DNA from 2 places in the Corynebacterium tuingiense genome. Region 1 is predicted to be linked to the other one. Evidence: riboswitches for the same ligand, from Rfam matches in the RefSeq annotation. Region 1 holds a riboswitch; the other holds the start of a gene.

Region 1 (5,104 bases):
CCCCATTTTGATCGAACACGCCGAACATGACTTCCCCGACGGCGAGTGGTTCGTCGGGGACCTGTGCACGGAAGAGGTTCCTGAAGGCCCCTTTGACTTGGCTGTTTCCGCAGGAAACGTCATGGGCTTTTTGGCCGTGGACGGCCGCGAGCAAGCACTGCGAAATATTTTTAACTCGCTGACCCCCGGAGGGCGCTTCGTCACCGGCTTTGGGGAAGGCCGCGGATGGGACTTCCAGGACTTCCTCGATATGGCGCAGAAGGTGGGCTACCGCGTTGACTTCACGTTTTCTTCCTGGGACATGAAGCTATTTTCGGAGCATTCCACCTTCTTGGTCGCCGTGCTATCTAGGCCTGGCGCGGACCTCTTGGCCTAAGGCCTTAAAAGCGCCGGTCCGCTTGGTCGAAGAAATCGACCTCGTGGATGCTGGCGCTGATAAAGGCGCGCTCGGCGCGGGTCCGAGTGGCCTCATCCGCCTTCTCCAGGTTTTCCTCCACAATCTTGATGCTCTCGCGCACCCCGGCGAGGAAATCTTCGCCGCCGTAGACCTCCAACCAAGCATGGTAGGGGTGATCGGGCGAGTCGAATTCCGCCAAATGCAGGCCTACCTCCGCATACAGCCAGTAGCAGGGAAGTACCGCCGCGATGCCGACGGCATAATCTTCCGTGTGCGTGCTGCGAATCAGAAAATCCGTATAAGCGCAGGTGACCCGCGATGGTGCCGTGGTGGCCGAATCCTTCAACCACCCGCGGTGCAGCTCAGCCTCCTCTGCGAGGCATTCGTAGGCGCCCTGCGCCCAGTGCAATTGCTGTGCGGTATCGGGTGCCTGGCTGGCCAAGCGAGCCAAGGCCTTCGAGTAGGACGCCAGGTACTGCGAATCCTGATCAAGGTAGAAACTGAAAGCATCGTTGGCGAGTGCTCCGGACCCGAGCTTCTGCATGAAGGGTAGCGCCTTTACCTGATCCCAGTGCTCCGCTGCGATATTCCACAGGCGCTGCGTGTACGGGCCAGCGGCGGCAACCCGCGGCTGTTCGGGATTTTCTACCTCTTCCAAAGGTCCAGCCAAGTGAGGAAGCGGGACCGAGGATGCAGCCCGCATCAAGCGCTGCGAGCGGTGCAGGTGGTCTACCGGCCCGCTGCCCTTGCCGACGCCCAGCGCATCCGCATTAGCAATCGCCTCGTGCAACCAGTCCGTCGACCACTCAAGGGCGGTGGCGGCATCATCGCCTGCGCCAAGCCGCGTTGCTAGGGCAGAGGAGAGGGAGCAGCCCGTGCCGTGGGTATTCTTGGTCTGCACTCGGGCCGATTCCACGCGGTGAACCTTGCCATCGGGAGTGACCACGGCGTTATCGGCAATCGCCGAGTCAAGGTGCCCGCCCTTGACGATGACCGCCGTATCCGCCTCAGCGGCCCACGCCTTAGCCACCTCGATGGCACGGTCCAAATCCGTGGCTTCCTCCGTCTGCGTCAGCACGGCTAGCTCCTTGAGGTTGGGCGTGATGACATCAGCACGGGAGCACAGCTCGCGCACCGCCTTTTCCGCCTCGGGGGCCAAGAGGCGGTCGCCGCTGGTGGCCACCATGACCGGGTCCAAGACCACGGGGACGGACGGCTCGATCTGGTCGAGGAAGGTGGACACGAGGTCGGTGATGGGGGCATCGGCAAGCATGCCGATCTTAATGGCATCGATGTCTACGTCCTCGCGGACCGAATCCAGCTGCTCTTGGAGGAAATCCAGCGGCGGGACGTGGACACTGCGCACGCCCTGGGTATTTTGGGCCACCAGCGCGGTGACCACGCTCATTCCATACCCGCCCGCGGCGGCGATGGACTTCAGATCGGCCTGGATGCCGGCTCCGCCTGTGGGATCAGTTCCAGCAATCGAGAGAATACGAGGGTAGGTTCCTTTAGCCACGGTAGGCCTCCTTTAGGTTGTGTGCTGCCGCTGCCGGGTCACCAGCAGCCATAACGTCGCTGACCACGCAGATCCCTGCGAAGTCGCTTGCAGAAAGTTCGTGGGCATTGTGCGCCTTGATGCCGCCGATAGCGACGGACTCGATGCCGCGTTCGCGCGCCGCGGTGGCAAGGCGCCTGGCTGCCTCAGCGCCGATTCCCGCTGGCGCATTCTTCTTGGTCGCCGTCGAATAAACCGGGCCGATGCCAATGACATCGGGGGCCTCCTGCGGGTCAATGGCGTCCAACTCTTCCCGTGTGCCCACCGAAAGCCCGATGAGCTTATCGGGGCCGAGCAGCGCGCGTGCTTGGTGTAAATCCATATCGTTTTGGCCAATGTGCAGGTGGCAGCCCACCCTGGCCGCTACCTCGACGCGGTCATTGATAAAAAGCGGTACATCGCCTAAGACCTTCATGAGCTCGCGGGCGGTAGCCTCCACCTCCTCGTCGCTGGCCTCCTTATCGCGCAATTGCACGACGGTAGCCCCGCCTCGCACTGCCTCTTGTACGATGGGAACGACCTTGTCCCGCCCGCCGGCGAGCTCAGGATCTGTGATGAGGTACAGCGTCCAATCGATGCTCATGACAGCACCGCAATGTCTGCGACCTCGGAGGCAGGGATCCGCTTCTTGATTCCATCGGTCGACAGTTCATGCAGCGCATCGAGCCAGGCAACCGCAAAGGAGCCGGGCGCCGAGGATTTCTCCGCGGCAACGCTGCCCGCGGCCCCCACATGCGCATGCGCTGCGATGATCGCTGCGAATGGATCCTCCCACGCTGCCAGGTAAGCCGCGCAGATGGCGCCCAGCGAACAACCCGTGCCGATGACGTTTTGCAGCATCGGGTGCCCGGACTCGAGGCTTACCGCCCTCGGCGATTCGCCTGCCTGCACGATGAGATCCGTGGGGCCAGACACGGCAACAACGGCACCAGTCTCGCGGGACAATTTGAGTGCCGGTTCCAGTGCCGCCTCTACGCCATCGGTGGACTCCACGCCGCGCCCGCCGGCTCCGGTTCCTGCTAGAGCTATGATCTCGGAAGCATTGCCGCGAATCGCCGTCGGGCGCTGCGGCAAGACTTCGTGCATGAACTCGGTGCGCTTGTGCAGACCACCTGCGCCGACGGGATCGAGGACCCACGGGTTTCCAGCCGCGGTCGCACCGGCGATTGCCTCGCGCATGCCGTCGTATTGTTCGGAATTCGGGGTACCGCAATTGATAAGCACGCCACTGGCGATCTTCGCAAAATCTTGCGACTCATCTGGAGTATCTACCATTGCTGGGCTGGCGCCGATGGCCAACAGCGCGTTGGCAGAAATATTGCTGACGACCTTATTGGTCAAGCACTGAATAAGTGGAGCGGTATCGCGCACCGCATCGTGGGCACGGAGAAATGAACAATCCACAACAATCCCTTCGCTAGTTCTAACTGAGAGCAGGTTCAATGGGTATATCTCAGCCACTGCGTGGCACCCCATGTTGTACTGCCCAAGCCTAACAAAAATGGGAAAATAGGAACGAAAACCACAAAAGCCGCCGCCCACAGTCCCGTTGCGGGGTAGTAGGACGGCGGCTGGTGCCGAGGAGAATTTAGTTCTTCTCTTCTTCTGCCTCATCGATGAGGTTGCGGGCGATGCGCTGCTGGGTAGTAATCTCCAGGTTGCCGCGGTTGCGGGAGAGGATATTAGCCGCCCAGTTGACCAATACGGCCAAGCGGCTGCGCAGGCCAACGACGTAGGTCAGGTGCAGGGCCAACCATGCCAACCAGCCCGGGAAGCCTGAGAATTCGGTCTTGCCCAGCTTCACGACGGCATTGAAGCGGGTCACGATGGCCATCGAGCCCTTGTCGAAGTACTCGAATGGCTCCTTTTCATCGGCCGTGGACTCCTCGTCCACCTTGGTCTCGATGAGCTTGGCGACGTGCTCGCCACCCTGAATTGCCACCTGTGCCAAACCCGGCAGGCGGTTCAGGGACATCATGTCACCGATGATGTAGACGTTGTTGAAGTCACCAACGGTCATGTCATCGTTGACGGATACGCGGCCCGCGCGGTCAGCCTCGACGCCAGCTTGATCAGCGACCATCTTGCCCAATGGGGAAGCAGCGACACCGGCGGACCAGATCTTGGTCGCGCCCTCGAGGGTGACCTCTTCCTCGGTCTTCATGTTCTTGTAGGTCACGGAGTCTTCGTTGACATCGGTCACCATGGCGTTCAGGCGAACGTTAACGCCTTCCTTTTCCAGGGTGCGCTGGGCACGGCGGCCGAGGCGCTTGCCAAACGGTGGGAGTACCTGGGGCGCGCCGTCGAGCAGGTAAATCTTTGCGGCGGAGGTGCCGTAGGTGGAGTAGACATCGCTAAGCGTGCGGTTAGCCAACTCAGCGATCTGGCCGGTGAGCTCCACACCGGTTGGGCCGGCACCGACGATGATGAAGGTGAGGAGGCGCTCGCGCTCAGCGGGGTCATCGGTAAGCTCAGCTTTTTCGAAGGCGGAAATGATGCGGGAACGCAGCTCCAGGGCATCATCCAAGGTCTTCATGCCAGGGGCAAACTCGGCGAAGTGGTCATTGCCAAAGTACGACTGGCTGGAACCAGCGGCAACCACGAGGGAGTCGTAGGAGTAGGTGCGCGAAAAGTCATCGAGCTCGGCGGTAACCGTCTGGTCCTCCAGGTTAATGTCGGTCACGTTGCCGTTGACAAAGTCCACATTATCCTGGTTGCGCAGCAGCTGGCGGGTCGAGGGGGCAACCTCACCAGCGGAAATCATGCCGGTAGCCACCTGGTAGAGCATTGGCTGGAACAGGTGGTGGTTCTTCTTATCGATGAGGGTGATCTCAACATCGGCGTTCTTCAACTTCTTCACAGTGTTAAGACCGCCGAATCCACCGCCAACCACGACGACGTGGTGACGGCTTCCGTTTGGACGATAAGGGGTATCAGTCATGGAATTAATGCGACCTTCCTCGAGAAAGCTTATTTAAGTACCCGTATAGTGTAAACGCTCGTTACATAACGTGCATACTTGATACCCATTTACATGCGTTTCGGGTTTCCTTTCATGCGGAGCGCCTTAACCGAAACCGCTCAGAATCTGGCTAAAATAAGCTCAACCGTGACCCTTGCACCCAGGAGCGCTCCCCAAACCATGAGTT
Region 2 (5,104 bases), 890 kb from region 1:
ATGGCCAAGGTGAGCGAATTTTCCGTCACCGTAATCAGCCACCAGCTGAAGTACTCCTCTCCCCCGGGCGCGCCATAGAGCAGCATGGAAATCCCCGATAGCGGGGCGATAAGGAATAAGAACCAACCGGCCTTCCACAAGCGCACCCAGGAGACGCCACATAACGGCGCCAAGATGAGTGTCAGGCTTAGCGATATCGCCGCCGAAACCCAGTCGATGGAGGCAAGCAGCGGCGTAACCCAGACGAACATCAAGAAGATACGGGTTAGCGGGTTGACGTTGCGCAAGAGATTAGGCACCGCGCACCTCCACCTGGTAATCGCCCAAGGACGCCATGAACAGCGGGTCATGGGTAATGGACGCAATCGTCGTGCCTTCATCGGCCAATTGGCGCAACAAGCCCACCAATTCCACGAAGGTGCCGGGATCCTGGCCAAAGGTCGGCTCGTCCAATAGCAGCACCTCCGGCGCGGTCACCAGAGCCGTTGCTACCGAAAGCCGGCGCTTTTCGCCGCCGGATAGCGTAAACGGATTGGCCTTGAGCAAGTGCCCCAAGCGCAGCGATTCCACCAACTGGGCGATGCGTTTCTCTGGGGGATCGACGCGCATGACCTTGGGCGCGACCCGCAATTCCTCTTCCACGCTGCGGGAGACAAATTGGTGTTCGGGATTTTGGAAGACGAAGCCAATGCGGTCCGCCAATTCGCGGGATTTCCACCGGGAAGGAGGGCCCTTCACACCGCGGCGGATGAAGTCAGCGACCCCGATTTCCCCGGACTCGGCCGGAAGTAGCCCCGCCATCGTCATCAGCCACGTGGATTTTCCCACGCCATTGCGCCCGGTAATGACGGTCGAGGCCCCCGCCGGCAGGGAGATGGATCGCGGCGGCCCATAGCGGGTTACCAAATCCTTGCTCCACAGCGCCGCGTTGGACTCATCGAGGGCATCGCTTGCCCGTGACCGCGCCTGCGGGAGACCGGTGACCTGGCGCTTGCGGGCGACGTCAGCAAAGGGGGCATCAGAGATAATGCGCCCATCCTTCAGCTCTACTGCGCGGTCCAGCACGCTTTCCCACGCCGCATGCTGATGCTCGACCACCACCAAAGTGGCACCCGTGTGCTTCACCAGCTTGCCGACGGCCCGCACCACGTCCTGCGCCCCTTCCGGATCCAGGTTGGCGGTGGGCTCGTCCAATAGGACCACGCCCGCGCCCATGGCGATGACCCCGGCAAGCGCCAGGCGTTGCTTCTGCCCGCCGGAGAGGTGCTCGGTAGGAAAATCCAGGTCCACGTAGGGGCCAACCAGCTCCTGAGCCTGTTGCACCCTGCGCCAGATCTCCTCGCGCGGATATGCCAGGTTCTCGCAGCCAAAGGCGATATCGTCGCCCACGCGCGCGGAGATGACCTGCGAATCCGGATCCTGCAGAACCAACCCCACCGGAATGGTCCGACCCGGCTCTTCGACCGTGCCCGCAGAATCCTCCAAGGTAATCTCGCCGGTGCGCGTGCCTTCCTCATCGGAACCCAAGACACCTGCCATCGCCGCCAATAGCGTCGACTTTCCGGAACCGGAATCCCCGCACAGCAAGACTTTCTCACCGGGTTCGATGACCAGATCTATGTCCTGCAGCGCCGGTTGGGAGCGCCCAGCGTGGGTCCAGCCGTAGCCGCGGGCCGCAATTTTTGTGGCGTTTCCTGCTAAGCGTGAAAAATCAGTCACAGCGGTCTAAGCCCTAAGCGCGCTGTTCGCGGCCTACTGCAAAGCGGTCAAGGGCACCGGTCTTTGCCAATGCCTTCACCACATAAAAGCCCAGGGCTCCGGCCAAGATAGCACCGGAAATGGTCAACGTGACCAAGTAGATCATATTGAACTCGAAGGACTTCGCGAGGTTACCGGAGGTAAACAGCTCTAGGACAAAGGCGCCCCAGCCTGCTGCCATACCGGCCAGGATGGTCACCCCAAGGTTGAACTGGCGGTACATGAAGATGGCGAGAATGATCTCCACACCAATACCCTGCGCCAGGCCCGAGTACAGGGTGCTAATGCCCCACTGTGAACCCAAGACGGCCGATACCGTCGCGGCAAGGACCTCCACGTACACCGCCGCACCCGGCTTACGGATAACCAAGCCACCCAGGATGCCGCCCAGCAGCCAGATGCCGGTGGCCAAGCCACCAAGACCCGGCGTAAGAGCATCCATGGCCTCGTACCAGGCATAGCCCACGGCATTCCAGCCCAAGAACACGAAACCACAGGCAACACCCAAGACTGATGCCACCACGATGTCCACCACGCGCCAGTCCAAGCTGCGCTTTGGTGCTGCGGCCCCAGTAGTATTAGCAGTCATTATTTTCTCCCTCTCGCCGGAATTACCCGGATCAGGTTCAACGGTTCACCGCGTCATATCGCAGTATCTCAGCCTTCATTTCTGTGCCGGTGCGGCCTGTGCGCCCCACGGGCCCACAGATTCTGAAAGCTCCCGTGTAATGGTTTAAATCAAATAGCCCAAGGCCCACATTTTACTTATCTGGGCACAGGCTTTACTCATACTAGCAGGCACGCATACGGGTCCCCACAACCAATTCGGCGGCCGAATTGGCGTGCTCAACCGCGCCAACAGACTCCAACGGCAAGAGCCCCCGTTACCGTTTAACACGGAAGCGGGGGCTCTGACTGGACGCGGTGCCGAGGGGCACGAGCGCCTAGGACTTAGAAGGTGAAGTCCTCATCCAGCGGGACGGAGGCGCCGGTGAATTCACCGAAGCCATCGTCACCGTAGATGGAATCGCCGTAAGTCGGAATCGAGTATGCGGCGTTGCGCGCAGCCTCGGTCGGCTTGACGGAGATATTGCGGTAACGGGAGATACCGGTACCGGCCGGGATCAGCTTACCGATGATGACGTTCTCCTTGAGGCCGATGAGCTTATCGGAGCGCTTGTTAATAGCGGCATCGGTAAGCACACGCGTGGTCTCCTGGAACGAAGCGGCGGATAGCCAGGACTCGGTAGCCAAGGACGCCTTGGTAATACCCATGATCTCCGAGCGCAGCTGAGCCGGCTCGCCGCCTTCTGCGACCTGAGCAGCGTTCATCTGCTTGGCCTCAGAAAGGTCGATCAGGTTACCCGGCAGCAGCTCCGTGGTACCGGCGTCGATGACGGTACCGCGGCGCAGCATCTGGCGGATGATGATCTCAATGTGCTTGTCGTGGATGGCCACACCCTGGGTGCGGTACACGGCCTGCACCTCGTTGATGAGGTGCTGCTCCACGCCGCGACGACCCAGGACCTCGAGCACGTCGTGCGGGTCAGCCGCACCACGCATCAAGCGGTCACCGGTCTCAACGTGGTCGCCGTCCTTCAAGGAACGCTCGATCATCGCATCCGGGTTGGACTCCATCGGACGACGCACCTGGGCCAGGCCCTGGCGCTTGGACAGCTTCTCGTAAACCACGTCATCGGAACCGTCATCCGGGGTGATGGTCATGGTCCAGAAGTTGCCCTCATCGGACAGGGACACGGTGCCGTCCACGGAGGCAATCGGTGCGCGGTTCTTCGGGTTACGGGCCTCGAAGAGCTCCTGAACACGCGGCAGACCACCGGTAATGTCGCCACCGACACCACCCTGGTGGAAGGTACGCATGGTCAGCTGGGTACCAGGCTCACCAATGGACTGTGCAGCCACGATGCCGACGGCCTCGCCGATGTCGACCAACTGGCCGGATGCCATGGACTTGCCGTAGCACTTCGCACAGACACCAGCCGGGGTCTGGCAGGTCAGCACGGAGCGGACCTTGACGTCGGTGACCTTGGCATCGAGAAGCTTCTGCGTGAGCTCCTCGGTCAAGTCTGCACCAGCCTCTGCGACGACCTCGCCGTTCTCGTCCTTGACGTCGGTGGCAAGCACGCGACCGGAAGCGGAGGTCTCCCACAGCTCGGAGAGGACGACCTTGTCGCCGGAGACCTCGCCGATAGGAACGCGCACGCCCTGGCGGGTGCCACAGTCCTCTTCACGGACGATGACATCCTGAGCGACGTCCACCAGACGACGGGTCAGGTAGCCGGAGTCAGCGGTACGCAGCGCGGTATCGGCCAGACCCTTACGGGAACCGTGGGAGTTGTTGAAGTACTCCAGCACGGACAGGCCTTCGCGGAAGGAGGTCTTAATCGGGCGGGTGATGTAATCACCGTGCGAGTTCACAACCATGCCCTTCATACCGGCCAGCGTCCAGATCTGACGCATGTTACCGGCAGCACCCGACTTCACAATCATTGGAATCGGGTTGTAATCCGGGTAGATGTTCTCGACGGCCTCACCAACGGTGTCGGTCGCGTCCTTCCACAGCTCAACCAGGCGGTCATAACGCTCGCGCTCCGTCAGAGCACCCTGCTCCCAGTACTTACGCTCGATGCGCTCTGCTTCCTTCTCATAAGACTCAAGGATCTCGGTCTTATTCGGCAGCACCAGCACGTCAGACATCGTAATGGTCACACCGGAACGGGTTGCCCAGTAGAAGCCAGCGTCCTTCATGTTGTCCAGAACCTGGGCCACGGTGATCATTGGGTACTTGGTGGCCAAGTCGTTGACCACGTCACCAATGAGCACCTTGCCGTCCGTGCCGCCGCCTTTGCGGACCATGATGCCCTCAAGGTACGGGTAGTTCCACGGCAACAGCTCGTTGAACATGATGCGGCCGATGGTGGTGTAGCCCAACCATGCCTGGCCCTTGGACCAGCCATCGGGGAAGAGCTCTGCCTCGATGTCCTCTGGTGGGCGCAGGTGATCGATGCGGACCTTGATCGGTGCCTGCAGGCCAACCGTGCCGCGGTCGTAGGCCATGAGGGCCTCGGCGTAGGAGGAGTACACGCCAGTTGCCGGGTACTCCTCGCCAGCCTCGCGGTAGCGGCCATTGCCACCAATCTCGTCCTCTGCCTTGTCCATGGTGAGGTAGTACAGGCCGGTCACCATATCCAGGCGCGGCATAGCCAGTGGCTTACCGGATGCCGGGGACAGAATGTTATTGGAAGCCAGCATCAGCACACGAGCCTCTGCCTGAGCCTCTGCGGACAGTGGCAGGTGAACTGCCATCTGGTCACCGTCGAAGTCG

The links. A riboswitch is a leader RNA that binds a small molecule or an ion and turns the genes downstream of it on or off. The one in region 1 is predicted to bind thiamine pyrophosphate.
Region 2: another riboswitch for thiamine pyrophosphate. It lies ahead of ACLI1T_RS01665 (ECF transporter S component); the one in region 1 lies ahead of thiM (hydroxyethylthiazole kinase).

The regions. Positions count from the first base shown of each region.
Region 1 covers NZ_CP177101.1:1,225,270-1,230,373, forward strand. Annotated here, with positions in the region: gene ACLI1T_RS05840 (class I SAM-dependent methyltransferase) at 1-376, shown strand, start outside; gene ACLI1T_RS05845 (bifunctional hydroxymethylpyrimidine kinase/phosphomethylpyrimidine kinase) at 381-1,916, opposite strand; gene thiE (thiamine phosphate synthase) at 1,909-2,538, opposite strand; gene thiM (hydroxyethylthiazole kinase) at 2,535-3,359, opposite strand; TPP riboswitch at 3,347-3,440, opposite strand; gene ACLI1T_RS05860 (NAD(P)/FAD-dependent oxidoreductase) at 3,544-4,896, opposite strand; gene ACLI1T_RS05865 (class I SAM-dependent methyltransferase) at 5,098-5,104, shown strand, end outside.
Region 2 covers NZ_CP177101.1:336,542-341,645, reverse strand. Annotated here, with positions in the region: gene ACLI1T_RS01675 (energy-coupling factor transporter transmembrane component T) at 1-299, opposite strand, end outside; gene ACLI1T_RS01670 (ABC transporter ATP-binding protein) at 292-1,719, opposite strand; gene ACLI1T_RS01665 (ECF transporter S component) at 1,733-2,347, opposite strand; TPP riboswitch at 2,338-2,493, opposite strand; gene ACLI1T_RS01660 (DNA-directed RNA polymerase subunit beta') at 2,710-5,104, opposite strand, start outside.